Regions from separate parts of the Methylobacterium sp. AC690 genome, predicted to be linked through region 2. Evidence: predicted binding sites of a transcription regulator. Region 2 holds the regulator's gene; each other region holds the start of a gene.

What was found. The regulator HrcA, encoded in region 2, represses chaperone genes, less so after heat shock. The targets are predictions, from matches to a motif close to GTTAGCACTCNCNNNNNGNGAGTGCTAAC.
Region 1: a site for HrcA is predicted at 3,958-3,986, ahead of groES (co-chaperone GroES). Genes of this name have one in related genera too.
Region 3: a site for HrcA is predicted at 6,007-6,035, ahead of groES (co-chaperone GroES). Genes of this name have one in related genera too.

The regions. Positions count from the first base shown of each region.
Region 1 is NZ_CEEDOX010000002.1:283,370-293,693, forward strand. Features, by position in the region: gene glcE (glycolate oxidase subunit GlcE) at 1-1,188, opposite strand; gene AC0IY1_RS03700 (lipopolysaccharide biosynthesis protein) at 1,290-2,741, opposite strand; gene AC0IY1_RS03705 (magnesium transporter CorA family protein) at 2,831-3,841, opposite strand; gene groES (co-chaperone GroES) at 4,055-4,342, shown strand; gene groL (chaperonin GroEL) at 4,428-6,071, shown strand; gene AC0IY1_RS03720 (hypothetical protein) at 6,180-6,695, opposite strand; gene AC0IY1_RS03725 (ParA family protein) at 6,685-7,608, opposite strand; gene AC0IY1_RS03730 (2OG-Fe(II) oxygenase) at 8,076-8,864, opposite strand; gene AC0IY1_RS03735 (hypothetical protein) at 8,904-9,197, shown strand; gene AC0IY1_RS03740 (ABC transporter ATP-binding protein/permease) at 9,334-10,324, shown strand, end outside.
Region 2 is NZ_CEEDOX010000011.1:139,233-149,556, forward strand. Features, by position in the region: gene rsmI (16S rRNA (cytidine(1402)-2'-O)-methyltransferase) at 1-811, opposite strand, end outside; gene AC0IY1_RS14505 (penicillin-binding protein activator) at 932-2,146, shown strand; gene hemW (radical SAM family heme chaperone HemW) at 2,162-3,340, opposite strand; gene rdgB (RdgB/HAM1 family non-canonical purine NTP pyrophosphatase) at 3,390-4,022, opposite strand; gene rph (ribonuclease PH) at 4,019-4,747, opposite strand; gene hrcA (heat-inducible transcriptional repressor HrcA) at 5,040-6,095, shown strand; gene AC0IY1_RS14530 (DUF1236 domain-containing protein) at 6,157-7,023, opposite strand; gene AC0IY1_RS14535 (MFS family transporter) at 7,321-8,679, shown strand; gene AC0IY1_RS14540 (YfdX family protein) at 8,714-9,730, shown strand; gene AC0IY1_RS14545 (hypothetical protein) at 9,874-10,074, shown strand; gene AC0IY1_RS14550 (chloride channel protein) at 10,101-10,324, opposite strand, start outside.
Region 3 is NZ_CEEDOX010000012.1:90,942-101,265, reverse strand. Features, by position in the region: gene AC0IY1_RS15345 (group III truncated hemoglobin) at 141-533, opposite strand; gene AC0IY1_RS15340 (2,3-bisphosphoglycerate-dependent phosphoglycerate mutase) at 591-1,232, opposite strand; gene AC0IY1_RS15335 (hypothetical protein) at 1,289-1,417, opposite strand; gene AC0IY1_RS15330 (SOUL family heme-binding protein) at 1,680-2,291, shown strand; gene AC0IY1_RS15325 (YiiG family protein) at 2,562-3,485, opposite strand; gene groL (chaperonin GroEL) at 3,873-5,519, opposite strand; gene groES (co-chaperone GroES) at 5,616-5,903, opposite strand; one part of gene AC0IY1_RS15310 (IS5 family transposase) at 6,540-6,994, opposite strand; one part of gene AC0IY1_RS15310 (IS5 family transposase) at 6,994-7,309, opposite strand; gene AC0IY1_RS15305 (methyl-accepting chemotaxis protein) at 7,561-9,228, shown strand; gene AC0IY1_RS15300 (response regulator) at 9,449-10,324, opposite strand, start outside.

The sequences.
Region 1 (10,324 bases), on a different contig from region 2:
TCAGAGACCGGCGTACATCCGCCCCGGATTGAACAGGCCATGCGGATCATGCGCCGCCTTGATGCCCGCGGTGATCCGCATGAGGGGCTCGGCCAGCGGCTCGAAGACCGGCACGGCCGCCCGGACGGCGTCGGGTGCCCGCACAAGGCACGCGTGCCCACCCTGCGCCCGTACGGCGGCGCGGACGCCTTCGGCACCGGCATCGCCGGCCGCATCGGTCGCGAGCCAGATCAGCCCACCACCCCAGTCGTAGAACCAGCGGGCGTCGCGCCGGGCGGCGATCGCGGCGGTGACGGCGGGGCCGCGGGTCGGCGCGACGGAGATGCGCCAGACCGCGGAACTGCGCGGCTCGGCGAAGGCGGCAGCGTCGCGAATACGCGTCCAAAGCGCCGTTCCCGCCTCGCCCTCGACGATCTCGGGTTGGCCGAAGCGCTTGAGCAGACGACGCAATTCGCCGAGGCGGTAATCGATCGACTCCGAGAAACCCTCGATCCGCATCAGCGTCCGCGCCGCGCCGCCTTCGATCCCGGCCGGCAGGTGAGCGGCGCCAGTCAGCTCGAAGGGTGAGCCGAGGGCGGCGCTCAGGGCGGTGATGGCGCGGGCATCGTCGAGGTCCGGGAATGCGAGGGTGGCGACCCGTTCCTGAACAGGAAGCACCTTGAAGGTCACCTCCGTCAGGAGACCGAGGGTGCCCCAGGACCCGGCCATCAGCTTCACCAGGTCGAGCCCGGTGACGTTCTTCATGACCCGCCCGCCCGACTTGATCGCCTCGCCGCGTCCGTTGATGAAGCGCACCCCGATGAGGCTGTCGCGAGCGGCGCCCGCGTTGATCCGGCGCGGCCCGGAAGTGTTGGCCGCCGCCACGGCGCCGAAGGTCGGTTCTCCGGTCGTGCCCATCAGGGAGCGGTGGTCCATGGGTTCGAAGGGCAGCATCTGCCCGCGGGCCGCGAGAAGGGCCTGAACCTCGGCCAGGGGCGTCCCCGCCCGGGCGGCGACCACCATCTCCGCGGGCTCGTAGAGCGTGATGCCGCTCAGGCCCACGCTGGAGAGCGTCGCTTCGTCCTGGGCCGGCCGTCCGATCCCGGCCTTGGTCGCTCCGCCGACGAGGCGGAGCCGCTCCGGGCTCCCGACCGCCGCGCGGACGATCTCGGCCGCGGCGCCCTCGTCCTGAGGCTCATATGTACGCATCGATTCCTACCCGATCCGGGGCACTCTGCGGCGCCCTCGATCCTGTTCCTGTGAAGCCACCTTAGAGGAGGTTCGTGCAGATGGCATCCGGTTCGGATCGGCTATTCAGCCGGTGCGGTCCCGGGTGGGGACCGGGTGAAACGCGCCGCCACGTGGCCGCGCAGGCCCGCGATGTCGAAGAGCCAGACGAGCACGCCGTAGACCACCATGCCGAGGGGAACGGAAAGCAGCGCTCGGGTCGGCTCGATATGGCGCAGGGGCAGCAGGCAGAGCGCCATGGCAAGGGAGGCGATACTGGCGGCCAGGATCTCCCACCAGGGCAGGTGCAGGCGCTGGGGTCCGGTGAGTGCCCGCCAAGCCAGGACGAGGGTGGCGGCCCCGAGGCCGACGGTCTGGGCGATCGCGACGCCCTCGGGACCGTACCGGGACGGCAGGAGCCATAACCCGAGCCCGTTCAAGGCGAGCCCAACCAGTGCCGCAGCGATCACGGGGCGCGTGCGCCGGCGAATCTGGAAGATCGGGTTAAGGGCGAAATTGGTCATCGCGAGGCAGAAGAAGCCCGGTACCATCAGCCCCGCATAGGCGGCGAAGGGGCCGCGATAGGCCTCCGGCACCACCAGCGCCTCGAGAGCCGGCAGCACGGCCCAGAACCCGACGGCGCAGGGCAGCAGCAGGGCCACCACCACGCCGATGTTGAGCCCGACCTGGCGCTCGGCCGCAGCGCGCCCCTGCTCCTCCTCGACCCGGACCGCGAGCTGGAAGAGCAGCAGGTCGAGGGCGGTCCCGAGGGTGCCGATGCTCCGGGTGGTCACATCGGCGGCGAGGGCGAAGTAGCCCGCCTCGGCGAGTCCTGCATGCGACGCGATGCTGCCCCGATTCAGGAACGGCAGCAGCTGGTAGATCGCATTAGCGGCAATGAGAGGAAGGCCGTAGGCAACGAAGAGCTGCCAGGCTTCCCGCAGCTTCAGCTGCACGCGCGGGGCGACCGGATCGCGCAGCGGCCGATACAGCAGCAGGATCGCGAAACCCTGGCTGATGCCGGCCGCCGTCAGGACCCAGACGGGCTGGGGAAAGAACCAGGCGGCCCCTGCCATCAGCACGAAGGCGAGACCGTTCTTGACTGCTACGAGGTTGAAGTAGAGCCGGCCGTCGAAGCGCGCCCGGGCGAGCGCCGCATGATAGTCGAAGACGCCGATACCCAAGGCAGCGACCGCCGCGCCGGCCGTGATCGCGAGACGACTTTCCGCGCTGGGCTCGAGCGTGAATCCCAGTCCTGCGCAGAACAAGGCCGCCACGAAGAGGCTGAGCGTGAGGGCCATGTAAGCCCGGTCGAGGCCCTGGCGGATCCAGGGTTCATCGACACGGACCCGGGCTGAGTAGAATCGCGTCGCCGAGAGACGCAGCCACTCGAACAGGACCGTGTTGGCTACGATCGCACCGGCCGTCGCCAGCGCGAACAGACCAAACTCCGCCGGTCCCAGCAGCTTGGCGATCAGGAGGCCGAGGACGAAGTTCAGGCCGGCATTCAGGACGAAGGCAGCGATCACGGCCATGGCGTGGACGGGTCATCCTCGGATGCCGGCTGGACGGGGCATCGTCGCGCCACGCTCTAGCGCGGGCGGCCAAACATTCCGTCAACCAGTCACAACCACCCCCGGATGCGGAAGAAAACGATCGGAATGATGGCGCTCACAAGGATGAGTGCCAAGCCGTAGGGATAGCCATAGGCCCATTCGAGTTCGGGCATATGCTTGAAGTTCATGCCGTACATCGAGGCGATCAGGGTCGGGGGGATGCCGACCACCGATGCCACGGTGAGAACCCGGAAGGTGTTGTTCTGCTCGATGCTGATCAGACCGAGGGTCGCATCGAGAAGGAACTGGACGTTCTCCGACAGGCGGATTTCGAACTCGTCGAGGGAGGCGATGTCGCGCCGCACGGCCTCGAAGCGCGGCACCTGTTCCTCGCCGAGGATGTGCTCGCACTCGTTGGCCACGAAGGGGACGATCCGCTCCAGTCCGAGGAGGCTCGAACGGATCTTGCCGAGGGTCTTCCCGCGGCGTCCGATGCCGCGCAGGATCCGGCGCAGTGCCAAGTCGCGCCGACGGGGCGTCTGGCTGCGCAGCTTGGCGTCCCCGGCTGGTGCACCGCCGCGGACATCGAAATCGAAGATCCGGGTGGACAACTCGTCGAGGTCCGCGCCCATGTCCTCGAGGGAGTCTGCGAGACTGTCGACGAGCTCCTCCATCAGGAGAAGGAAGATCTCGGTGGAGGTGGTGCCCGGCCCGTCGCCGGTATCGATGCGCTTCTTCACCTCCGCGAAGGCCCGCAGCTCGTGGAAGCGCACTGTGACGAGGCGGTCCCTGGTGAGCACGAAGCCCAACGGCTTCAACTGCGTATCAAGTTTGTCGAAGGTGACCATCGGGGTCGAGAGCGAGAACCCGGTCTTCAAGCGCCGCAGCCGACTCGAATTCTCGACCTCGCTGAGGGCTTTGCGCGATGGGACCCGGATGCCGGTGCAGGCCTCGACCCGCTCGGCCTCCTCGGCGCTCGGATCATCGAGATCGATCCACACGACTTCCACTGGGTATGCTTCTGCGGCTGCCTGCGCCGCGGGCTCGACCGCGCCTTGCGGACCATGAAGCTTGATCATCCGCGAAGGACTTTCCATCGGGTTGTGGAATTGGGGGATGATCCTGTCGCTGGATCGTCGTCCGAACCTGCGACAGTCTTGACTTAAGGGACGCCCGCGCCTAACTCGTCGCCATCGTTAGCACTCACTCAAGGAGAGTGCTAACGACCTGGGTTGAGCGCGCTGCCGCGCCGCATCAACGCCATCCACGAATTTGAAGCAAGAGGGCAGCTCATGAAGTTCCGTCCGCTGCACGACCGTGTCGTCGTCCGCCGCATCGAAGGCGAAGAGAAGACCAAGGGCGGCATCATCATCCCGGACACCGCCAAGGAGAAGCCGCAAGAGGGCGAGATCGTCGCCGTCGGCCCCGGCGCCCGTGACGAAGCCGGTCGCGTCAACCCGCTGGACGTCAAGGCGGGTGATCGCGTCCTGTTCGGCAAGTGGTCCGGCACCGAGGTCAAGATCGACGGTCAGGACCTCCTGATCATGAAGGAATCCGACATTATGGGCGTCGTCGCCTAAGTCGGCTTTCGGTTCTCCTCCCTTTCACGAGCCCTTCGAGGGTGCCATCCGGCGCCTCGGGGCCCATCACTGACAAGGATCTGACATGGCAGCGAAAGAAGTCCGCTTCGCCTCCGACGCCCGCGAGAAGATGCTCCGTGGCGTCGATATCCTCGCTGACGCGGTGAAGGTGACGCTCGGCCCCAAGGGCCGGAACGTCGTCATCGAGAAGTCGTTCGGTGCGCCGCGCATCACCAAGGACGGCGTCACCGTCGCCAAGGAGATCGAGCTCGCCGACAAGTTCGAGAACATGGGCGCCCAGATGGTGCGCGAAGTGGCCTCGAAGACCAACGACATCGCGGGTGACGGCACCACCACCGCCACCGTGCTGGCCCAGGCCATCGTTCGGGAAGGCGCCAAGTACGTCGCCGCCGGCATGAACCCGATGGACCTGAAGCGCGGCATCGACCTCGCCACCACCGCCGCCGTGAAGGATATCACCAGCCGCGCGAAGAAGGTCGCCTCCTCCGAGGAAGTCGCCCAGGTCGGCACCATCTCGGCCAATGGCGACAAGGAAATCGGCGAGATGATCGCCCACGCCATGCAGAAGGTCGGCAACGAGGGTGTCATCACCGTCGAGGAGGCCAAGACGGCCGAGACCGAGCTCGATGTTGTCGAGGGCATGCAGTTCGACCGCGGCTACCTCTCCCCGTACTTCATCACGAACGCGGAGAAGATGGTCGCCGAGCTTGAGGACCCCTACATCCTCATCCACGAGAAGAAGCTCTCGTCGCTCCAGGCGATGCTGCCGGTTCTCGAGGCCGTGGTGCAGACCGGTAAGCCGCTCGTCATCATCGCCGAGGACATCGAGGGTGAGGCGCTTGCCACGCTCGTCGTGAACAAGCTGCGCGGCGGCCTCAAGGTCGCGGCCGTCAAGGCTCCGGGCTTCGGCGATCGCCGCAAGGCCATGCTCGAGGACATCGCGATCCTGACCCAGGGTCAGATGATCGCTGAGGATCTCGGCATCAAGCTCGAGAACGTCACCCTCCCGATGCTCGGCCGCGCCAAGCGCATCCGCATCGAGAAGGAGACCACCACGATCATCGACGGTCTCGGTGAGAAGTCGGACATCGAGGCCCGCGTCGGCCAGATCAAGGCGCAGATCGAGGAGACCACCTCGGACTACGACCGTGAAAAGCTTCAGGAGCGTCTGGCCAAGCTCGCCGGCGGCGTCGCGGTCATCCGCGTCGGCGGCGCGACCGAGGTCGAGGTCAAGGAGAAGAAGGACCGCGTCGACGACGCGCTCAACGCCACTCGCGCTGCGGTGGAAGAGGGCATCGTTCCCGGCGGTGGTACCGCCCTCCTCCGTGCCCGTGAAGCCGTCCGTGCTCTCAAGAGCGACAACCCGGACGTCCAGGCCGGTATCAAGATCGTGCTGAAGGCCCTTGAAGCCCCGATTCGCCAGATCGCTGCCAACTCCGGCGTCGAAGGCTCGATCGTGGTCGGCAAGATCACCGACAACACCTCTTCGATCACCTTCGGCTTCAACGCCCAAACCGAAGAGTACGTCGACATGATCCAGGCCGGCATCGTCGACCCGGCCAAGGTCGTACGGACCGCCCTGCAGGACGCCGCCTCCATCGCCGGCCTCCTCGTCACCACCGAAGCCATGATCGCCGATGCTCCGAAGAAGGACAGCGGCGCCCCGGCGATGCCGGGCGGCGGCGGCATGGGCGGCATGGACTTCTAAGAAGTCAGAACCCGACCAAATCGGAATGGGGGGTCGCCGTAAGGCGACCCCTTTTTCGTCTGCGCGACAGCCGATCGCAGTGCAATAGTCAGGATCGCAGGCGGCGCATCAGGCGCCTTTTTTCTTGACGCGCACCGCCTTCGCACCAACCGCCTTTGATCCGGCCTTCCCAGTCCGATCGTGATCCTTGCGGTCCCAGGATGCGGTAAAGGCAGGGCTTCCGAGGGCACGCGTGAGGCTCGGAGCCCCAGCGGCGGATCCGGCCCGTCGCTGCGGAGAGGCTTCCGCCCTCACCGCGGGCTCGGCACCACCCACGAGATCGGCCAAGCGGCGTCGAAGCCAGTCAGCTTTTGCGCGCTTCGCCTCCGCGTGATGCTTGTCGAGACGTCCGATCAACGCTCGCGCCTCGGCCTCGGTCAGGCCGTCGATGATGAGAGCGTAGGTTTCGGTGCCCAAACATCTGCGCACCCGGCGTAGGCCATCGAGAGTCAGATTCTTGACCTTCAACTGCTTCACCACCAGGGACCGGACGGTCCTGGCGAGGTCCGCCCGAATATCCGGAAAAACCTCCGGTGAACGCGCGATCGCCCCGAGGGCAACGAAACCATCCACGTCAAGCGCCATCGAAGACTCCTTTCACTTCTGCGACCAGCGGGATGAGGATCGTGGAGACATGGATGCCGTACTTGCCCGAGAACGTGGGCAAATCCCGACGTGGCATGAGCGCTCCAGCCAGCGCCGCTGCCTGGGGTATGCGCGTTGCGAAGAGGCGGAACCCCGGATCCTCTGCACTCGCTTCCGCCTGGAGCCGCGCCAGCGTGTGCTGGTGCTGGCGGACCTGTGGCTGATACCGCGTCACCAGCACGTGAGGCTGTCGCGCGGGTACGACCGCGTCGTGCCGTCGATCCTTGTCGCCCCATACCGTTTGGATGAAAGCATCGAGCCCGTAGGTCGAGAGATAGTCTGGGATCGACGTGACAATGACGAGGTCAGCACCGCGGATCGCAACTTCGGTCATCGGAGAGATGCCAGGTGCGCAGTCAAAAAGAATGTAGTCGAAGCGCTCCGCGAGCGGGACGAACTCGTCCTCGAAGATCGTTCGGAGCTTTCCGTCGATGGCGCGCATCGAGAAGTTGCGCGCGGTGAGTTCGTAGATGATCTCGCGCTCGACCAGCCGTAGGTAGGGACCGGCCGGAAGCAGCGCGAGTGGCAGCGGCGCGTTCCGGTGCATGGTGACGCCGGTCTGACTCTGGATGCGGGGTGCCAGGAGTGGCTTCTCGCGGCTCACGAGCTTGAGCGCGAGATAGGCCTCGAGGGTGCGACCCCGGGCGATCATCTCGGCCAACGCTGTCTCCCCGGCGAGGCAGACCGAGACGCTGGCCTGAGGATCAAGATCGACAACCAGCACCGAAGCTCCGTCTGCAGCCAGAGCCTCAGCCAGCATGACGACCGTTGTGGTCTTGCCCACACCGCCCTTCATATTCGCGACGGCAATCAGCCGGCCGCTCCCCCGTGGCCGGCGCGCGGCTTCGCTCATGCCCGTTCCCCCCACAACGTCGTTTCCCCTCGCTGTCGGTCGGGACGGCGAGCCGCGAACCGGGGATCGGACGAACCGGACGCGCGAATCAAGCGATCGGCTCAGCGTGATGCGTCACACGTCAGTGCCCGGCAGGCATCCCCTGCCGGTCACAACAATGCACGGTTGTCAGGACTTGGGAATATCGACTAAGACGCGTGAAGTGCGTGCGCGTGCTGGCCGCGTCGACAGGCTCGCGCTCGCGTCACCTGTGATCTTCGCCGCGCATGAAGGGACGGCCGAGGCGATCCGCAAAAAGCCGGCCCTACTCCGCTGCAGACCGATTCGACAGAACCGGGCGTGGGCGACGGGAAACAGACCCGGACTGCGAGGATATTCGACGCGCGATCGGTCCGTCGGGGCACTGTCGATCGTGCGGCGGGCCCCGGTCCCTTGGGACCAGGGCCAAACGGGGCTTCGGTGCGAACTTAACGCCCGAAGATGCCTTTGAGGAATTGGGCGGTGCGATTGCGCTTCTTCTTGCGCTCCAGTTCATTCGCGTCCTTGACCCATGCCACCTGCACAACGCGACGCTCGCCCTCGAACGGCTCGTGGCCATGCCAGGAATTGTCGGCGCGCAGGAAGGCGAACATCGTGCCCATGGTGGGCGGCACTTCGACGGCGAAGGGTTCGTAATTCTTGCCGTCATAGAGCACCCGCAGGCGCCCGGCGGCCGGGGCGTCCCAGGCGTCGTTCATGTAGATGAGCATCGTCATCACCTTGGACGGGCCATCGGTGTGGATCGAGCCGTATTTGAGCTGACTGCGCTTCATGATGGTGGTCAGGCGCGGGCAGGAGACGAGGTCGATGCCGAACTTCTCGCCCATGATGCGCGAGAACGCGTCGCTCTCCAGTTCGTCGATCAGCGCCTTGAAGCGGCCCTTGAGGGCGACTTCGTCGACCGTGAGATAGCCGGGCTTGGCGATCGCAGGGAAATCCTGGCGGATCTCGTCGACGGCCTCGGGCTTGAGCACGTCGTTGCCGAGAAAGAAGCTGTAGGGCTCGCGCGAGACAGGGGCGGCTCGCACGGCATTAAGGTTGAGGATCGACAATCCCGTCATGGCTTCGACGTTCGTCCATTCGGGCGCACCGGCCTGGGTTCGAGCAGGTACGCACTGGGTTGCAGCGCCGCTGCGAGGGCGCAATCCCGGTGGATAGAGCGCCCGATTGCGGCAAGCGGACGGCAAGCCCTTTCCGCACCACGCGGAAACTGCCATGCTTGACCGTATCGAAACTGAGAAGTGGCGCCGAGTATCGTGACGAGACGCCTCGCACTCGCCTTCTGTGTCGCCCTGGCGACGCCGGCCGGTGCCCAGAGCCCCCTCTCGACGACCCAGCGCATGACCTGTGCCGACGCGATGGCTCTCGTGAAGAGCCGAGGCTCCGTCTCGATCAGTTCTGGCGGAGCGCTCGAGCGCTTCGTTCGCGACCGCGGTCAATGCAATCTCACGGAAATCGCCGAGCTCCGCTTCGTGCCCACGCGCGACAACCCGGAATGCCCGATCGGCTATCGCTGTCGCGAGCCGGAATTCGGCGACTGGGACTGGTGAGACGAGCAAGGGCGCGAGGATAGTCGGCCGCAGGAGTGCGCCACGATCTCGCCACGACCCGCCTGCAATGCCGATGCATGGGCGGCCCCCCCGGGGCACGACGCCGAACGAAGTCTAGAACTGAGGGGAGACGCGCGTGGCCGTATTGAGGACAGGCCTCGGCCTGCAAGCCGCCGTCACTGCACTCTTCGCCCTCGCCCTCCTGCTTTTACCCGGCGTTACCGCGCCGCTCTACGTCAGTCTCAGCGGCCTTGCCATGGCGGGCATTCTGCTCGCATCAGGGCGCCTCTCGTCCTACCTGAAGGTCTTCGTCTCGGTCTACGGCATCGGCTACCTGTTCCTGGCAGGGGCCAAGCAACTGGCAGTCATGGGTTTCCTGCCCCCGACGCTCGCCGCCCTCCTGCCGCCGAGCTTCGCAGCCACGGGGGCCGTGGTGTTTGCCGGCATCGTCCTGGCGATCTCGTACCTCGAGCCGATACGGGCGATCACATTGATCGCCGACCCCTACTTCGCCACCACCGACAAGCCGACACGGGAGATTGGACCTTTCCGCCTGTTCGGCAGCACCGAGGGTAAGGTCGGCCAGCGCCTCGTTGCCCTGTCGATCTTCATCACCTTCGCGCAGGTCGCCCTGCAGCTGCGGCTGAACTTCTGGTTCCGCGACCTGTTCAACGCCCTCCAAGAATACAACGCCGACGCCTTCTGGTACCAGTTGGTCTGGGTGTTCACGCCGCTCGCGACCATCTGGGTTGTGGTCGGCATGTTCGACACCTTCGTGGATGCCACGCTTCACATCCGCTGGCGCACCTGGCTGACCCGCAGCTTCTACGGTCGCTGGCTGGATGCCGGAACGCATTACCGGGTCCCCTTCACCGGGGAGAGCACAGACAACCCGGATCAGCGCATTCAGAGCGACATCAATCTCTTCATCTCTCAGACCACGACGCTCTCCATCCGGCTCCTGTCTCAGGCCGCGACCCTGGTGTCCTTCATGGTCATCCTATGGGGCCTGTCTCGCGACTTCGTGCTGCCCTTCACCGATACGGTGGTGCCGGGCTTCCTGGTTTGGCTGGTGGTCGGCTACGCCGTCATTGGAACTTGGCTGACGCACGTCATCGGCCGCCCCC
Region 2 (10,324 bases):
CCGCATCGGGGGCCTCCTCCTGCGTGCCGATGATCACCACCACCTCGCCCTTGGGCGCGCCCTCCTCCGCGTAGAGCGCGGCGAGATCCCCGAGGCTGCCGCGCCGGATGGTCTCGTAGAGCTTGGTCAGCTCGCGGGCGACGGCGGCCGGGCGCGTCGGCCCGAGAACCTCCACGGCGTCGACCAGCATCTCGGGCAGACGATGGGGGGACTCGAACAGTACCACGGTACCGGGGATCCGCTCGAGCGCCTCCAGGCGGTTGCGCCGAGCGCCGGACTTGGCCGGCAGGAAGCCCTCGAAGAAGAACCGGTCGGTGGGCAGGCCCGCGGCCACGATGGCGGTCATCACCGCCGACGGCCCCGGAATGGGCGTGACGCTGAGGCCGGCCTCGATCGCGGCCTGCACCAGCTTGAAGCCCGGATCCGAGACGAGGGGCGTGCCCGCGTCCGAGACCAGGGCCAGGGCCTCGCCGGCCTGCATCCGGGCGATCATCCGCTCGCGCACCGCCGCGTTGGAGTGCTCGTGATAGGCCACCAAGGGCGTGGTGATCCCGTAATGCATCAGCAGCGTGCGGGTGACGCGGGTGTCCTCGGCCAGCACCGCATCGGCGGCGGCGAGCGTCGCCAGGGCGCGGAACGAGACGTCCTTGAGGTTTCCGATCGGAGTCGCCACCACGTGGAGGCCGGGGTCGATCGCCTCGGCTTCGGCGGCGAGCCCGAAGGCCGTGAAGGTGGCGGGCGGGCGGGCGCCGGGCCCCGTCGAGGCCGGGTCGCGCCGCCGACGGGTCCGCGTGTCGATCTTCTGGGTCATGGCCGGGACCTTGCCACGATCGGGGCCTCGGGCGGAATGCGTGGGGGACGTCGGCTCACATTTACTTTTCGCCCTTAGACTGCAAGCGTGGGTCGTCAGCCGGCGACAGGGGGGCCACCGATGACGCGCGCGAACGGGCTGAAATCCGGGCTGGTCGGAATGGCGACCCTGCTCCTGCTCGCAGCCTGCGTCGGGGGACCCGATGGCGGCGGACGCGTCTCGAACCGGGCCCCCGCGCCCCAGGCCGAAGGGCCGGCAACCGACGTGCCGGTTCCCGCGGCGGGGGGTCGGATCGGCACCGGGTCGGTGAAGGTCGCCCTGGTGGTGCCGCTCTCCGGACCCGGGTCGGCGGTGGGCACGGCGATGCGCAACGCGGCCGAACTCGCCATCGAGGACTTTCAGAAGCCCGACCTGCAGATCCTGGTCAAGGACGACCGCGGCGCGCCGGAGGGCGCGCGCGAGGCGGCCCAGGCCGCCGTGGCGGACGGGGCCGAGCTCGTCCTCGGCCCGCTCTTCGCCGCCAACGTCCAGGCCGCGGCCGGGGTGGTGCGCGCGGCGGGCAAGCCCCTCATCGCGTTCTCGACCGATGCCGGCGTCGCGGCCCGCGGCACCTACCTCCTGAGCTTCCTGCCCCAGGCCGAGGTCGATCGGGTCGTCGACGAATCCGTCGCGTCCGGCCGCAAGTCCTTCGCGGCGATGATTCCGGATTCGAGCTACGGCAATGCCGTCGAGGCCCAGTTCCGCGAGGCGGTGGCCCGCAAGGGCGCGCGCCTCGTGGCGATCGAGCGCTATCCCGTCGGCAATCCGGCCCCCGCCATCGGGCGCCTCGGCGGCCTGATCACCGGTCCGGCCGCCCAGGCCGACGCGCTGTTCCTGCCGGACACGCCGGATGGCCTCGCCACCGTCGCGCCGGCCCTGACCAAGGCGGGGTTCGCCCCCGGCCGGGTCCGGCCGATCGGCACCGCCGTCTGGAACGATCCCCGCGTCTTCGCCCTGCCCGCCCTCCAGGGCGGCTGGTTCGCGGCGCCGGACGCCGCCGGCTTCAACGGCTTCTCGCAGCGCTACCAGGCGCGCTTCGGCGCGGTGCCGCCGCGGGTCGCGACCCTCGCCTACGACGCGGTCTCGCTGATGGCGGCCCTGTCGCGCCAGTTTGGCTCGCAGCGCTTCGCCGACACGACGCTCACCAACCCGTCCGGCTTCTCCGGCGTCGACGGGACCTTCCGGTTCCGGCCGGACGGGCCGAGCGACCGGGCCCTGGCGGTCCACGAGATCCGCTCGGGCGCGCCCACCATCGTCAGCCCCGCGCCGCGGACCCTCGGTCCCTCCGGGACCTGATCGTCCGAAACCCGATCAGGCGGCGAGCGCGGCCACCACCGCGTTAAGCACCGGCGCGCCGGCGGGCGTCGCGGCGATGCGGCCGTCCGAACGGCGGGCGATCAGCCCCGCGGCGACGAGGTCGTCGATCCGGACCGCCTCGAGGCTGCGGCCCTTCAGGGCGGCGTAGCGCCGGGGGTCGATGCCCTCGCGCAGGCGCAGGCCCATCATCAGGAACTCGTCGCCCTGGTCGGCGGCGGCCAGCGCCTCGGTCTCGACGATGCCGTGGCCCTGTGCCTCGACGCGGGCGAGCCAGGATTCGGGCGTTCGCTCGGTGACGGTGCCGATCCGACCGGATTCGCCGACGAGGCGACCGTGGGCGCCCGGGCCGATGCCGGCATATTCGCCGTAGCGCCAGTAGAGCAGGTTATGCCGGGATTCCGCGCCCGGGCGGGCGTGGTTGGAGATCTCGTAGGCCGGGAGGCCGGCCCGGTCGCAGACCTCCTGGGTCACGTCGTAGAGGGCACGCGCGGAATCGTCGTCGGGGGGGACCAGCTTGCCGGCGGCGGCCAGGCCGTAGAACGGCGTGCCCGGCTCGATGGTGAGCTGATAGAGCGACAGGTGCTCGGCCGCGCGGGCGATTGCCCCCTCCAGCTCGGCCCGCCAGGCGGCGGGGCTCTGGTCCGGGCGCGCGTAGATGAGGTCGAAGGAGTAGCGCTCGAAATGCGCTGCCGCGACCCGCACGGCCGCCATGGCCTCGGCCGCGCTGTGCAGGCGCCCGAGCTGCTTCAGGGCGGCGTCGTCCATGGCCTGGACACCGAGGGAGACGCGGTTGACGCCCGCAGCCCGGTAGCCGCGGAAGCGCTCGGCCTCCACGCTCGTCGGGTTGGCCTCCAGGGTGATCTCGACGCCGGGCGCCACGCTCCAGGCCTGCCCGATCGCGTCCAGCAGGCCCGCCACGGTGGCGGGCTGCATCAGGGAGGGCGTGCCGCCGCCGAGGAAGACGCTCGACACGATGCGGCCGGGCGTACGCGCGGCCACGTGGGCGATCTCGGTGCGGAAGGCCTGCAGGAAGCGGCCCTCGTCCACGGGCGCGTGGCGCACGTGGCTGTTGAAGTCGCAATAGGGGCACTTCGAGGCACAGAAGGGCCAGTGCACGTAGACCCCGAACCCCGCGTCGCGGGTCGGGTGGTCCGGGCCTGTCGGTTCGGTCATAACGCGGATGTGCGCGCGGGACCGCCATTTGGCAATCCCGCGGCCGGTCTCAGGGTCGCCGCAGGCAGGTCTGGGCCAGGAGCACGAAGGCGCGCGCGCGATGCGACAGGGCGTTGCCCGTCTGCCAGTCGACCCCGTGCTTCTCCTCCGATGAGATCTCGCCGAAGGTGCGGTCGTAGCCGTCGGGCTGGAACATCGGATCGTAGCCGAACCCGCTCGCGCCCCGCGGCGGGACGAGTTCGCCGAAGACCCGGCCCTCGAAGGTTTCGGTGTGGCCGTCCGGCCAGGCGATCACCAGGGCGGAGACGAAATGCGCCCGCCTTGTGGTCGCCCCGCGCTTGTCGAGTTCGGCGGCGATGCGCGCCATGGCGCCGGTGAAATCCTTGGACGGCCCGGCCCAGCGGGCCGAGAACAGCCCCGGCGCCCCGTCCAGCGCATTGACGCAGAGCCCGGAATCGTCGGCGAAGGCGGGCAGGCCGGAGGCGGTTGCGGCGGCCAGCGCCTTGATCGCCGCGTTCTCGGCAAACATCGTCCCCGTCTCGTCGGGCTCGGGCAGGCCGAGTTCCCCGGCCGAGACGGCATCGACGCCGAAGGGCGCCAGGAGCTCGCGCATCTCCACGAGCTTGCCCGCATTGTGGGTCGCGATGACGACGCGACCGGTGAGGATGCGGTGCGCGCTCATGCGGAGGCGCCCTGTGCCACGGCCTGCTTCTGGAGGGCGACGAGGGATTGGATGCCGCCCTTGGCGAGGCGCATCAGCGCGAACAGCTCCTCCTCCGAGAACGGCTTGCCCTCCGCGGTCCCCTGGACCTCGACGAGCCCCCCGGTGCCCGTGATGACGAAGTTGGCGTCGGTCTCGGCCCCGGAATCCTCGGCATAGTCGAGGTCGAGGACGGGCTTGCCCTTGTAGATGCCGCAGGAGACCGCCGCCACGTGCTCGCGCAAGGGGTCGACCGAGATGATCGAGCGGCCGCGCATCCAGGTGAAGCAGTCGTGCAGCGCGACCCAGGCTCCGGTGATCGCCGCGGTGCGGGTGCCGCCATCGGCCTGGATCACGTCGCAATCGACGGTGATCTGGCGCTCGCCCATGGCCGGCAGGTTGGTCACGGCGCGCAGGGAGCGTCCGATCAGGCGCTGGATCTCCTGGGTCCGGCCCGACGGCTTGCCGGAATTCACCTCGCGGCGGGTGCGCTCGTGGGTGGCGCGCGGCAGCATGGCGTATTCCGCGGTGACCCAGCCCTTGCCGGAGCCGCGCAGCCAGCCCGGACCGCGCTCTTCCAGGGTGGCCGTGCACAGCACCTTGGTGTCGCCGAAGCTGACGAGGCAGGAGCCCTCGGCATGGCGGGAGACGGCGCGCTCCAGGGTGACCATGCGCAGTTCGTCGTTCGCGCGCTTCGAGGGCCGCATGCCGCTCTCCTTTCGGTGGTAATGGGAGTGCGGCTTTACGGTTCCGGCCCTCGCCCGGCAAGCGAGGCCGGGCGGATTGTGGGCCTCGCCGGTGCCCCGGAGCGGGTGGAATCCGCCGCGGGCCGCGCGAGCGGAACGCCTTCCGCGGCCAAGCTGTTTCTCGTATTCCCTTGCGTTGCCCGCCGGGAGCGACGGTGGGGAGCATTGTGTAAAACTCGGGAGACCGTCACACTCTCCGCCTCAGGAATGGACCGTGACAGAGCCCGCCCGCCCCTTTTCGACATTGCAGCAGATGCAGGTGCTCAGCGCGTTGAACGAACGCTCGCGTGAGATCTTTCGGCAGATCGTCGAGAGCTATCTCACGACCGGCGAGCCGGTCGGCTCGCGCAACCTCGCGCGCATCCTGCCCATGGCCCTGTCGCCGGCCTCGATCCGGAACGTCATGGCGGATCTCGAACATTCCGGGCTGATCTTCGCGCCCCACGCCTCGGCCGGTCGTCTGCCCACGGAGCAGGGCCTGCGCTTCTTCGTCGATGCGATGCTGGAGCTCGGCGATGTCGGGCGCGAGGAACAGGAGCGGATCGAGGCGCAGATGCGCGCGGCCGCCTCGGGCCACACCTTCGATTCCGCCCTGGCCGAGGCCTCGATGCTGCTCTCGGGAATCTCCCGCGGCGCCGGCGTGGTCCTGACCACCAAGACCAACGTCCACCTGAAGCACATCGAATTCGTCCGCCTCGACCCGACCCGGGCGCTGGTCGTGCTCGTCTCCGACGACGGCTCCGTCGAGAATCGCCTCCTCGACCTGCCGCCGGGCCTGCCGGCGAGCGCCCTGCAGGAGGCCTCGAACTACCTTAATGCCCGGCTCCAGGGCCGGACCCTCGGGACGCTCCGCGCCGAGATCGAGTCGGGCCGGCAGGCGATGAAGCGCGAACTCGACGCCATCACCGAGCGCCTCGTGGATGCCGGCCTCGCCGTCAGCGTCGGCCCCTCCGATGCCCGACAGCTCATCGTGCGCGGTCAGGCCAATCTGCTCGACGACCTGCGGGCGGCCGAGGATCTCGACCGCATCCGCCTGCTGTTCAACGATCTCGAGACCCAGAAGGACGTGATCGAGCTCCTGTCCCGGGCCGAGGGCGGCGAGGGCGTGAGGATCTTCATCGGCTCCGAGAACAAGCTCTTCTCGCTCTCGGGCTCCTCAATGATCGCGGCCCCGTTCCGCGACGGCTCCCAGAAGATCGTCGGCGTGGTCGGCGTCATCGGCCCGACGCGCCTGAACTATGCCCGCATCGTGCCGATGGTCGACTACACCGCACGGGTGGTCTCCGGCCTCCTCGACCGCAAGCGCTGAGCGTAAACGCGAAGGGGCGGAGCCTGAAGCCCCGCCCCCACCGTGATTCCGACCGCTTGGATCAGCCGCGGATCACGTCGACGATCTCGTAGGTGTCGGGATCGACGATGACGATGTCGTCGTCCACCAGCACGTAGCGGTAATCCTCGTATTCCGGCGCGATCCGGACGACGTCCGGCGGCAGGTCGTAGAGGGTGTAGCTGCGGGCGATCGCCGTGCCGACGGTGAGCGCGAAGGCGCCGGCGGCCAGGCGCGGGATGCCGCGGCGGAAGACGCTCTGGCGGAACTCGGTGCGCTGCGGCGCGCCGAGGCGGCCATAGGCACCCCGGACGGCGCCACGATCGCCGCGGCCACCCCGGCCCTCGCGCTCGACGCCGCCGTCGCGACCCCCACGCCCATCGCGCTCGGCCCGTCCGCCGCGCTCGTCGCGATCGGCCTTACCGCCGCGCTCGTCGCGATCGGCCTTACCGCCGCGATCGGCCTTGCCGTCCCGATCGCCCTTGCCGTCCCGGTCGGCCTTGCCGTCTCGGCCGTCGCGGGCCGCGGCTCCGCCGTCCTCGCGACCACCGCGCTCCCCGGCGGCCTGACCCGCACGCCCGTCCTGGCGCGCCGCACCACCCTCGGCCCCACGACCGCCGGCCTCGCCGCGCTGGGCACCCCCGGCCGGACCGGCCCCGGTCTCCGCGCCCCCGGCACCGCCGCGCATTCCTGCACCGCCGGCGCCGCCCGCTTCACCACCACGCATGCCGGCGCCACCACCCGCACCGCCACCAGCGCCGCCACCGCGCATTCCGGCCCCGCCGGCGCCACCACCGCCGCCAGCCCCGGCGCCGCCAGCACCGCCACCCGGCCCGCCCTGCGCGAACGCGCTCGTTGCGCCGATCACCAGGGCCGCCGCCGTCACCGTGCTCCGAAAGAGCTTGTTCATGGGTTCGATTCCACTTTCATTGCTGCCTGACGCCACAGGACGTCGATGTCGTCCGCAACGAGGATCTTCGAGAAACCGTTCCCGTTTTTCTTGCGCTGATCTTCCCGCTGGTTGCGCCAATCGTATTGTAACGTTGCAGCTAAGCTCAGACTCGCGTCTTCCACAGCGTGGTTTCAGAAACATCTTGGCTGTTTCGGACAACCCGCTGATCGCCCTTTGGAAATCTCGTTCGAGGCGGTAACGTCGCCGCAAAGCAAGCCGCGGAACGGCATTGCCCAGAGCACAGGGACGAGACGTATGACAGGTGGGGCCGGGGCCATCCCAACCAAGGCGGAAGACGCCGCCGACAGCCGACGCCGGATCAAGGCGATCGTCGCCTCCTCGTCGGGCAATCTCGTCGAATGGTTCGATTTCTACTGCTACGCGTTCTTCGCGCTCTACTTCGCGCCGGTCTTCTTTCCCGCCGGCGACAGCACGAGTCAGCTCCTGCAATCGGCCGCGGTGTTCGCGGTGGGCTTCTTCATGCGCCCGATCGGCGGCTGGCTGTTCGGCCGCATCGCCGACCGCCTGGGCCGCAAGACCTCGATGCTGATCTCGGTGCTGATGATGTGCGCCGGGTCGCTGATGATCGCGGTGCTGCCGACCTACGCCACGGTCGGGCAGCTCGCGCCGGCCCTGCTGCTGCTGGCCCGGATGATCCAGGGCCTGTCGGTGGGCGGCGAGTACGGCACCAGCGCCACCTACATGAGCGAGATCGCCGTGAAGGGCCGTCGCGGCTTCTTCGCCTCGTTCCAGTACGTCACCCTGATCGGCGGCCAGCTCCTCGCCTCGCTGGTGCTCATCATCCTGCAGAGCTTCCTCACCGCCCAGGAACTGACCGCCTGGGGCTGGCGCATCCCGTTCGTGATCGGCGCGGTCGCAGCGGTGGTGGCGCTCTACCTGCGCTCGTCCCTCGACGAGACGGCGACCAAGGAAGACATGGCCAAGAAGGATTCCGGCACCTTCGCGGCCCTGTTCAAGCACTGGCGCGCCTTCTGCGTGGTGCTGGCCTACACCGCCGGCGGCTCGCTGAGCTTCTACACCTTCACCACCTACATGCCGAAATACCTCTTCAACACGGCGCATATCGACAAGGTCACGGCCTCGCAGATCTCCACCGCGGCCCTGTTCGTCTACATGATCATCCAGCCCTTCTTCGGCTGGCTGTCGGACCGGATCGGGCGCAAGGCCAACATGCTGCTCTATAGCGGCCTCGGCACCCTGATGGTGGTGCCGCTGATGACCGCCATCGGATCCACGCAGAACCCGATCCTGTCCTTCGCGCTGATCATGGTCGGCCTGATCGTGATCAGCTTCTACACCGGCATCAGCGGCATCGTGAAAGCCGAGCTGTTCCCGACCCAGGTGCGCGCCCTCGGCGTCGGCCTGTCCTACGCGATCGCCAACTCGCTGTTCGGCGGCACCGCCGAGGCGGTGGCGCTGTACCTGAAGCAGGTCGGCTCCGAGAGCACGTTCTTCTGGTACGTGACGATCATGCTCGGCATCGCCTTCATCGGCTCGCTGATCATGCCGAACCCGAAGCGTCACGGCTACCTCGACGGCGACGGCACCGTCGAGGAAGCCTTGACCCGCAAGACACGCCTCTCGGCCGCCTGAGCCGCTCGACCCTCGGAGGCATGACCGGCACGCGGTGAGCGATCACCGCGTGCTTTTTTGTGCCGCCACCGTCCGACTCGGTAAGGACTTGTTCCGCCCCTTCGACGGGACCTATGTCAACGAATATTTGATGAACCGAACCATACCAATCTTTAAGATGACATCGCGATCGCTCGGGACCACATTCTCTTCAGAAGAGATCGCCAGCGCAGGTAGATCAACAAGATCAGTGATCCGGGCGCGGCTCTTCTTCGGAGGTAGTGTGATGAAGAAAACAAGAACAGTTGCCGCTTTCCTTGCCGCAACCTCGCTCCTCAGCGGTGTGGCATTGGCCAACGATGCAGTGAAGCCCGCGACGGCTCCGCCGGTGACGGCCGCGCAACAGGCGGCGGACAAGGATGTGGGCAAGCTGTCGAAGGACGGCGCCCAGGCGTTCCGCGATCTGCACCTGGCCCGCATCGCCATCTTCGACGCCGATCCCACCCTCGCCAAATCCCTGATCGGCAAGGCGCAGGCGGCCCTCGCCAAGGCCAAGACGGACGAGGCTGTCTACACCAAGGCGGAAGCGGACCTTCGGAGCCCCGACAAGCACGCCGCGATGGCGAAGGCGGCCGATGCAAAAACCGCGGATGCGAAGACGGCCGACGCGAAGACTGCGGATGCGAAGGCATCCACGCAGCCCACGGCCTGGCTGCCCGTCGACGGCCAGCTGACGCTCGGCGAAGACTTCGTCGCGACGCCCACCAAGGCGGCTGCCGTGGCGACCGCGAACAAGAGCCTGGAGAAGGGTGACCGCAAGTCGGCCATCGACCAGCTCAAGCTCGCCGGGGTGGACATGAACTTCGTCCTGGCCGTCGTCCCGCTGAACCAGACGACCACCGATGTCGATCAGGCGGCGAGCCTCATCGGACAGGGCAAGTACTACGAGGGCAACGCCCTCCTCAAGAAGGTGGAGGACGGGGTGCGCTTCGACATGGTGAACGTGCTTGGAACACCGCAGAAGGCCGCGGCACCCGCAGCGACGACCGGTTCGACCGCCGCGCCCAAGTGATCCGCTCAGCCGAGGTGATCCTCTGAGACGAGGTGATCCTCTGAGCCGACCCTGCCGGCGCCGCGTTCCTTCGGGGACCCGGCGTCGGCCCTTGCGCGCCCGCTCCGCGGCGCCCGGACGTCATTCGGGAAAGGGGTTCATCCATGAGTATCGGGATCAACCTCGGGCTACTGCTCTCCGCCATCGTCTTCGGTTTCGGCATCGTGCTGGCCGCGGGCCTCGCCGGTCATCCGGTCGATGGGCAGCTTCCGAGCGACTGGGGCTGGAGTCTCCTCATGATGGGCGGGGCGAGCCTCTTCGCCTTCGGCTATGTCGGCTGGCGCCGCGCCACCGGTCGTCCGTGATCGAACGGAGCGACCCGACCCGGCCCTCAACTCGTCTCCCCCAGCACCGCCCGGCGCTGCCGGTCCAGTTCCTCGCTGTAGCGCTTGAGCGTGTGGCTCTCGGTGAGGAGGCCGATCACCTTGCGGCTCTTCAGATCCTCCACCACCGCCAGGGCCTCGCTCTCCGTGCGGTCGAAGATCGCCGTGGCGATCTTGGCGTTCATGTCGGCGGTGAGAACGTCGTCGGTGTGGCGCAAGAGTCCGCTGAGAC
Region 3 (10,324 bases), on a different contig from region 2:
AGCCTTCACATCACGTACTGAACCAGGGGTCCCCTCAGATCTGAGGGGACCCCTGGTTCATGCGGCGGCTCGGGCTATGACCCGCTCGTCGGCGTGGGCGACCTCCGCCTCCGGGGGGGGCTGGGCCTAACGAGGTGATGTCAGCAATCCTGCTGTAGACCCTCTGGTCGGAAAAACAGTCCCGCTTTTAAGCTATCTCCGATCCGGTTCGCACGTTCCGTAAGGAGCAGAGCTACGTCCGCAAAGAATATTTCCTCGGCCGTTTGCTCGAATAGCGCGAGCCAGCGCGCGAAATGAGCCGGGGTCAATTCAGCCAGTCTCTGATGCTTACCGAACGGATTGCCCTTGTAGCGACCAGATTTTAGAAGCACCGAGGACCAGAAATTTTGGATGACGGTGAGGTGGCGTGGCCAATCGCCATCAGGGATGACGCGGGCAAATACCGGCCCAATCAGGGGATCTCGCTGAACCTTGGCGTAAAAGGCAGCGAGGAAGTTTCGCAGTGTTTCTTCCGTAAGGCTGTCATGCAGCATTTAGGCTCAACCAATCGCGACTTGAATTGGAGCTATTGATCCCCCTCTTCCCGATCGTCATAGCGAAGAGGGCGCAACAACCGAGGTCTTCTCAATCACCGCGCCCGATTCCGAAAAGCTGTAGATGAGAATCTCACTCGTGGTGATATTGAAGTCCATCAACGCCTCAGGAGTCATGTTTTCAAGATGCATGACGATGGAGCGAAGCGAATTTCCGTGGGCAACAACAAGGACGCGCTGCCCTCCCTGAACGCGCACTGCAAGCTCCTGCTCGTAGAACGGAACTGTTCTGGCTGCGGTCATGGCAAGGCTTTCACCACCTGGGGGGACACCATCGTAGGATTTCCGCCAGAGATGGACCTGTTCCGGGCTCCACTGGTTGCGTGCCTCCGCCTTGTTCAGGCCTGAGAGTTCGCCGTAGTCCCGCTCGTCCAGGGCACTGTCGGCTCGGAACGGGAGATCGCTCTGATCCAACTGCTCCAACATTAGCGCCAGTGTCCGCTGCGCCCGGTCCAGCTTGCTCGTGAATGCGATGTCGAAGCGGAAGTCGAGCTCCCGCAGTTTGCGTCCGGCTGCCTTCGCTTCCGCAACGCCGTGCCCCGTTAAGCTGGGATTGCGAAACCCCGAGAACAGGTTCTGCTCGTTGTCGGTGCTCTGCCCGTGCCGCACGAGGACGAGCGTTCTGACTGCGGATAACATTGATTCTCCTTGTGCAGCGCTGTCTACGCAGCGGACGGATCGGGAGCAACGCTATCTCACCTGAATAAAGCTCTATCGCGGACGCCAAGGTCAAGAAGAAGCACGATGAGGCCGAGCGCGAGCGCCAGGACGGTCTTGCCCTCGGGATGAAGACGCATGCTGGTGATGCGCCAGCCGTCGATCACGAGGTCGAGCGTCCCACCGGCGAACCCAAGTGGTAGAGAGAATACGACTGTCTAGGCGAGTTGCTGTGCGGGATCGTCAAGCTCGGTACCTGCTGATACCATCTTCCCGCTCAAGCCTGGCACCTCGTCGAGCTGCTGCAGGCTCCTAAACCGGCCGCGCTCCTCACGATACCAGATGGGCTGCTTCCCCGATATTGGATACCCGATCGGAGACGAACGTAGATTTCTCGCGTACGCCCGATGACAAATGGAAGCCTGGACGATGGACAAGCTACTCTACTATTTCGTGACGCTGCTTGAGTCCGCTTTGTCGGTCGTGGGCATCCGTGGAACCTATGAAGAGCCGCGCTATGCAGTCGTCGAGCGGCTCAACCGTGGGGTCGAGGTGCGGGCCTACGATGGGCGCGTTGCCGTCGAGACGGATGCCATGGGACAGCAGGACGGGCGGGCGTTCGGCCGGCTGTTCCGGTACATCACCGGGGCGAACGGTGGCGGTCAGCGGATCGCCATGACGACACCCGTCGAGAGCAAAGGTCGCCTGATCGCGATGACGGTCCCGGTCGAACAGGGCGCCCGGGGAACCATGCGGTTCTATCTGCCGAGGGCAGTCGTTGAAGCCGGTGCGCCGGAGCCGACGGAACCCGGGGTGAGACTGGTTCGCCTTCCTCCGGAACGGTTAGCCGTATTGCGCTTCTCCGGTACGGCGTCGCCTGCGGCTAGGGACGAGCAGACCCGCACCCTGATGAATGTGATGGAAGCCACTGGACGAAAGGCGGTGGAACAGCCCTTCTTCATGGGCTACGATCCGCCATTCTCGGTGCCATTCTTGCGCCGGAACGAGGTCGCGGTGCGACTGCCATCTCCCTCGTCGTGAGTTGCGCGAACGGATCGCCAAGCTTTTACACAGCTTCTATGGGGCCTGGTGGCTGAGGGGCGGGTGGTTCCGCCGGTGGATCGATCTCAGGTACCTGAGGACCGGGAGGCGGATCGCCGATGGACGGGAGCGGATCGTCTCCGGGGCGTGGCGTATCGAACTGCATCATCGGGCTTCCTCGTCATCCCAGCGAAAGCGCGCACCGCTGGGATTGATCGTGCATCGTACGGGATGGTCCCGTCAGCGCCGGCAGCATCCGGGAGGTTTAACCTAACGCGGGAAACGGGTCGCCGTCTGCGAGGTCGAAATCAGTGTGTTGTAGTCGTTCACGATCCAGGTCGTGTCGATACGGCCGCGACGTGCGTCGCCCTTCGCGCGGCCGAGCTTCTCGCGGAACTCGCGTAGCTTGCCGAGCCAAGTAGCCGGTCGGCCCTCAAAACCGGAGAAGGAGCCCGGCTCGGCCACGGCATACTCGTCCATGCTTCTGACGGCCGAGGCATAAGTCGCGAGTGCGGCGTCGAAGGCCGGCAGGTCAACTATGGGCTTAGCTTCGCGCGGGAGCAGTTCCACCACCGGACGCGCTCGTAGCATGACGTTGGCGATGACCCAGCGGGACTTGCGGCCTTCCTGCTTTTCGATCAGCGCGAGCTCGGCCTCGTCGCTCTTAAGCTTCTCCAGGGCGAAGAGCGGTTCGAGCTTCGCCCGTTCTTCCAGGAAGGCTCTGCCGGCCGGCGCGAGCTTGGCGTGCAAGGTCTTGCCCTCCGCCATCTTGTCGACCTTGTAATCCGCCCGCTCGTAATAGCCGTTCGCCTGCGCAATCAGCGGGGCGAGCGTTTCGTAGGCCGCGATGTAGGGTGGGACGGCCGCGTCGAGCTCCGCCATCCGGGGTTCCGCATCTACGGCTGCCTTCGCCTTCGCGATCTCGTCGCGCACGTCATAGAGTGAGTAGAGCCCGTACACGATGCTCTCACGACCTGTTGGGCCGGTCCGCATATTCACCCAGCTTCCGTAACGCGCCATCGACTCCGAGGCGCGAAGCGTTCGATTCATGAGTCCGACGTAGGCGTTCAGCTTTCGGATGACGGCTTGCGAGGCGACCGCCTCTGGACCGGCCGGAACCGGGGCCTGCGCAAAAGCCGGAACGCAGCCCGTGATGACGGCCAGGAACACGGCGCGACGCGTCGGGAAGGTCATTGGATAGCCCCTCGTGATGAGGCGGGTGAGTAGCATTCCAGCCGCACGATCGAAAGCGACGGCAGGCGGTCGTGTAGGTCACGCCTGCGGAGCCCAATACTGGCTGGGTTGGCATCCTTCGGGCGGTACGGCGCGAGGGAACCGCTCCTAGATGCGTCCGCGCTCCCACCCAACAGCGCGCAGAGCGAGGCATTAGGTCAAATTGGAGTGGTCGGCACCAAGATGCCCTCGCCTCTTGCGGTCGCATTGATACGTTGAACTGTTCCAGGTGCCGCTCGTAGTTAAACTTTATCTCCCATTAACGCCAAAACATTTTCTCCATGTCAAAATAGAGAAGACCGCCCCTAAGGGCGGTCTTCGGGATCACTGTCTCAGCGGATACGGAAGCTAGAAGTCCATCCCGCCCATACCGCCACCCATACCGCCGCCACCTGGCATCTGCGGAGCCTCCTTCCTCGGAGCCTCGGAGATCATCGCCTCAGTCGTGATCAAAAGCCCGGCGACGGATGCCGCTCCTTGCAAGGCAGCGCGGACAACCTTGGCCGGGTCGACAATGCCTGCCTGAAGCATGTCAACGTACTCTTCGGTCTGAGCGTTGAAGCCATACGTCGCAGACGAGTTTGCCAGGATCTTTCCGACCACGATCGAGCCTTCGACGCCTGAGTTCTGCGAAATCTGACGGATCGGAGCCTCAAGCGCCTTCAGCACGATCTTGATGCCGGCCTGGACGTCCGGGTTGTCGTTCTTCAGCCCCTCTGCCGCTGCCTTCGCACGAAGGAGAGCGACACCACCGCCGGGCACAATGCCTTCTTCAACCGCTGCGCGCGTCGCATGGAGCGCGTCGTCGACGCGGTCCTTCTTCTCCTTGACCTCAACCTCAGTCGAGCCTCCAACGCGGATGACCGCGACGCCGCCGGCGAGCTTGGCTTGACGCTCCTGGAGCTTCTCACGGTCGTAGTCCGAGGTGGTTTCCTCGATCTGCGCCTTGATCTGAGCAACGCGGGCCTCGATGTCGGCCTTGTCGCCCGATCCATCGATGATCGTGGTGGTCTCCTTATCGATACGCACCCGCTTGGCGTGACCCAGCATCTCAAGAGTGACGTTCTCGAGCTTGATGCCGAGGTCCTCGGCGACCATCTGACCCTTGGTCAGCAGGGCAATATCCTCAAGCATGGCCTTACGGCGATCGCCGAAGCCCGGAGCCTTGACGGCCGCGACCTTGAGGCCGCCGCGCAGCTTGTTCACGACGAGCGTAGCGAGCGCCTCACCCTCGATGTCCTCGGCGATAATGAGCAGCGGCTTGCCGGTCTGCACTACGGCTTCGAGGATCGGCAAAAGCGCTTGAAGCGACCCGAGCTTCTTCTCGTGAATGAGGATGTAGGGATCTTCAAGATCCGCCATCATCTTCTCCGCATTCGTGATGAAGTACGGGGAAAGGTAGCCGCGGTCGAACTGCATGCCCTCGACCACATCGAGCTCGGTCTCGGCCGTCTTGGCCTCCTCGACGGTGATGACCCCTTCCTTGCCGACCTTCTCCATGGCGTGGGCGATCATCTCGCCGATTTCCTTGTCGCCATTGGCTGAAATGGTGCCGACCTGAGCGATCTCTGCGGAAGACGCCACCTTGCGGGAGCGCTCACTGATGTCCTTCACGACCGCAGCAACAGCGAGGTCGATGCCGCGCTTCAGGTCCATCGGGTTCATGCCGGCGGCCACGTACTTCACACCCTCGCGGACGATGGAGGCGGCCAACACGGTTGCCGTCGTCGTGCCGTCGCCAGCGATGTCGCTCGACTTCGAGGCCACTTCGCGCACCATCTGGGCGCCCATGTTCTCGAACTTGTCGGCGAGCTCGATCTCCTTGGCGACGGTGACGCCGTCCTTGGTGATGCGCGGCGCGCCGAAAGACTTCTCAATCACAACGTTGCGGCCCTTGGGACCCAGCGTCACCTTCACGGCACTGGCAAGAAGCTCAACACCGCGCAGCATCTTCTCGCGGGCGTCGGCGGAAAAACGAACGTCTTTGGCAGCCATGGGAAAAGTCACTTCAATGTTAGCGCGGCCCCGAGGCACACCACATCGGGTGCCTCAAGGGGCAGTATTGGCAGATCACACCAGGGCGTATGGCTCTTAAGCGACGACGCCCATAATATCGGATTCCTTCATGATCAGGAGGTCCTGACCGTCGATCTTGACCTCGGTGCCGGACCACTTGCCGAACAGGACGCGGTCGCCGGCCTTGACGTCGAGCGGGTTCACGCGGCCGGCTTCGTCACGGGCGCCAGGACCGACGGCGACGATCTCGCCCTCTTGCGGTTTCTCCTTGGCATTGTCCGGGATGATGATGCCGCCCTTGGTCTTCTCTTCGCCTTCGATGCGGCGAACGACGACACGGTCGTGCAGTGGGCGAAATTTCATGGTCGAGTTCCAATCTCCCTACCGATGACATGGCGCCAGCACGGCTCAGCCATTGAAGGGAAGGCGGCTGCAGGAAGATCCGCAGCGGCCCTGCGACAGTTGGTTTAGCACTCAGTGAACGAGAGTGCTAATGTTTCTGGGCCTGTGTCGATTTCTTTTTTATAGGCTGGGGAGCTTCATACCCATTGAAAGCTCAAATGATGTTTATCAAACTACAAATAATAGAAGATTGACTGGCCGCACCAGTGTACTGCAGGCCTAAAGACGCATTGGTTGACTTAGCGGTCGTATTTATGATTTTTCCCGAGTAAGATAGTAATCTATGGCCGATTTTTTCGACGGATGAGAGTTTTACGAAGATCGGTTCACAGCTGTCGACAAACTTGTGGGGCATGAAACTCATAGACGACTTGCGCGGTATCCGCGGGATGAGCCGCCTGGATATCTGATTCGCGAAAAAAGGGAGCTGTGGCTGATCTGTTTTAAACTCTAGCTTTTTTAGTGGGCGGCCCTCCCCTGCCAGGCATGAAGGGACGCTGATCCAGCTGTTTCCGTTCAACGGAACGCACCAAAGTTCGTATGCTGCATGTGCAGCGGTCCCGAAGCGCTATGGGTGCTTGCCGAAGCACGGGCGTGTCATCGCTTAAGCCAATCGAGGGCGGCTGCGAGGTAGAGGACGCCCATGAAGCTGACGGCAGTCTTCTCGTAGCGGGTGGCGATGGCGCGCCACTCTTTGAGCCTGGTCCAGAGACGCTCGACCTGGTTACGGTTGTTGTAGATCCAATCCGGGCAGGCCACGGGCGCTTCGTAGCGCTGAGGCGGGATCGCAGGCCGAGCGCCCATATCCCAGATGTGTTCGCGAAAGACGTGGCTGGTATAGCCGCGGTCCCCCACGACCCATTTGGGCACCGCCGGCAGCTGGTCGAGCAGGGGAACAGCGTGAGGAAGTTCATGGGCCTGACCGGGCGCCAGCCGGAAGGCGATGGCGCGACCCCGTCCATCCGCGATCACGCAAGCCTTGGTGCCATACCCGCCACGTGAGCGGCCAAGAGCTTCACGAGCATCTCGCTCGGGCCCAGATCCCCCCTTTTGGCGGCTCCCGCCGCCTTTTGGTGCGCTCGCATGTTCGTGCCGTCGCGGAATACCATACCGAGTTGGACACCGCGCTCCTGCACGAGGTGAAGAAGCCGCTCCCAGACGCCGGCACGCGACCAGCGGATGAAGATCTGGGCAGCCCGCCACCAGGGTCCCAATTCCTCGGGAATAGCTCGCCATTTGGCTCCGTTCTGATGCCGCCAAAGGATGGCCGAGAGCGTGCGCTGCAGATCCTGCGGAGGCGTTTTGGCCTTGGGCCGGCAGGCTTCAACCAGAGGCTCCAGATCAGCCCATTGTGTGTCGCTCAGCATCGTCCCTCCTCCATCAGAGAGACGAAAACGCAAGCCCAGCCAAACTGTTCAGGCGACGACAGGCCCTGGGAGGGCAGCCAGCGGTGTCCTGATCGTGACCGCCCGTCATCACGCTACGCATGGTTCTCGGACGTTGCGTAGCCGTCATATTAACCAATTGCCTCTATTTTGCGCATCCGGACAGCAGGCGCCACTCCGGTTCAAACGATGGATGTATCGGCTGTGGTGAACAAAGAGGCAGTTTATCGACGATGACCATCAAACAGCGGCTTATGTCAGTTTTAGCGGTGCTAGGCCTCATCCTCTTCGGCACGGCGGCGTTGGGGAATTTCGCGCTCCACTGGAGCCACTCAAGCCTCAAGACCGTCTACGAGGACCGGGTCGTCTGCCTCCGTCAATTCAGCATCATCCGTGATGCCTACGATGACATCATCGATGTATCGCGAATGCTGCGCAGCAAGACCGTCGCGTTCGCCACGGCAAAGGAGAGGATGGAGCGCGACCTCTCTAACTTGCACGCTCAATGGTCCGCCTACAAGGCGACCTCGCTGACACAAGAAGAGGAGGTCCTGGCCAAGGACCTGCAGGCTCGGATCGATCAGAACGGCATCGTCATCTCCGAGATATTCAGGCGTATCGCGCAAGGCGGCGCTCCGGATTTCGATGCGACGCATGCGGACCTGTTGAAGAACATGCAGGCCACCAACGCGCCTCTCAGCAAGCTGACCACGCTGCAGGTCCACGAAGCGGAGGCCGAGTTCAATCGCTCCGAGCACACCGCAGGCTGGTCCCGCCTCGCCCTCCTCGCGGCACTCGTCATCGCGGCGCTCAGCATCGCCTACGGCGTCTATACGGTCATCGTGCAGGTCGCCCGTCCGCTGGGCAGGCTCGTCAGCGTGCTGCAGCGGATGGCTCGCGGTGAGACCGATGCCGAAATTGCGGAGTCGGTCCGCAGCGACGAGATCGGCGCGGTCGGCAAGGCGGTCGACGGCATCAAGGCCATGGTCGCCCGGAAGGCCGCCGAGGAGGCCGAGGTCAAGCGCCGCGCCGACGAGGCCGCCGCGGCCGAACGCAAGCGAACCATGTTCGAGCTCGCTGACGGCTTCGAGCGCGCGGTCGGCGGCATCGTCGGGATGGTCTCGTCCTCGGCCACCGAACTCCAGGCAACCGCTCAGCAGATGACCGCCACCGCTCAGGAGACCGCGAGCCAGTCCACCACCGTCGCCGCCGCCGCGGAGGAGGCCGCCGCCAACGTAAATACGGTCGCGGCCGCAGCCGAGGAGCTCGGCTCGTCCGTGCAGGAGATCGGCCGGCAGGTCTCCGGTTCGACCCGGCTGGCCCAATCGGCCGTCGGCGAAGCCAATCAGACCATGCAGCTGGTCCACGCCCTACAGGCCACCTCGGCTCGGATCGGCAACATGGTGGGCATGATCTCGGGCATCGCCGGGCAGACCAACCTGCTGGCGCTCAATGCCACCATCGAGGCGGCGCGTGCCGGAGAGGCGGGACGGGGCTTTGCCGTGGTCGCCTCCGAGGTCAAGGCGCTGGCCGAGCAGACCGCCAGGGCAACCGAGGAGATCGGACGCCAGATCGATGAGGTCCAAGGTGTGACGGCGCAGGCCGTCACGGCAATCGGCGGCATCACCGGGCGGATCCGTGAGATCGACAGCGTGGCGACCTCCATCGCCGCGGCAGTGGAGCAGCAGGGGGCGGCGACCCAGGAAATCGTGCGCAACGTCGCCCTCGCCTCGACCGGGACCAACGAAGTGACCGGCAACATCGCCGGGGTCGCGCAGGCTTCGGAGGAGACCGGGGCGGCGGCGACCCAGGTGCTGTCGGCGGCCTCCGAACTGTCGAGGCAGTCCGAGCATCTCGGCGCCGAGGTCGGTCGCTTCCTCGCGACGGTCCGCGCGGCCTAACCTTGCTTCGGTGGATCCAGTACGCACGGCAACCATTCGAAGGTCCGCTTCCAGCCCAAATGGGATGAGAAGCGGACCGGCGGAACACCACCCATCCCGGACGTAGAGCGGTCCGGCAGATGTCGACCCAACCCGGTAGTTCAGGCTGCGAAATGAGGTGCTCCGAAGCGGACGTTGACATGGCTTCGACGCCGATGCCGCCGAGGCGCTCTTGCCCCACTCAAGCCCTGAGATCCCTCAGTCTTTCGGCTAGGCTCGCCGACGCCAGGTCGCCGCGATTGAGGATCTGACTCGCGCCGCGAAGCTTGTTCCGGTCGTCCGCCGAGAACTCCCGGCCTGTTAATACGAGCACCGGGATGTCCGCGCAGCCGGGCACGGCCCGAACGCCTTCAAGGAAGCCGAAGCCGTCCATGACGGGCATGTTCAGGTCAACGATCACCACGTCCGGCTTGATCTCGGCCACTTGCTGCAGGCCCTCCTCGCCGTTCGAGGCCTCCACGACCGACCAGCCGTCCTCCTCCAGGGTGGAGCGCATCGCCATGCGGGTCATGGCCTCGTCCTCCACCAGGAGTACGGTGCCGCGCCGGTCCGGCTCCGCCAGCCTGAACTGGTTCACGATCTTGCCGAACCGAGCCCAGTTGACCGGCTTCATCATGTAGTCCGAGGCACCGAGGGACGCCGCCAGCTTGCGTTGGTCGACGGACGTCACCATCACGACCGGGATCGGCGCCAGCAACGCGTCCGCCTTGATCTGGCTCAGCACGGACCATCCGTCCACGCCCGGCATCATAACGTCCAGCAGGATGGCTCGCGGCCTCAGCTTCCGGGCAAGGTCAAGCCCGCTCCTGCCGTTCGTGGCGGTCCGCACCTGGAAGCCCTCGCGGTGGAGGAACCGGGTCGTGAGGGCGAGTTGATCCGTATCGTCGTCGATGACCAGGATGATGTCGCCCTCCGCCCCGACATCACCGATGACGTCCGGATCAGGCGAGGCCTGCTCGTTTAGGGGCGGGACGTAGATCGCCGGGACGGTGAACGTGAAGATGCTGCCCTGGCCGGGCACACTGGACACCGTGATGGTCCCAAAGAGGATGTCTGC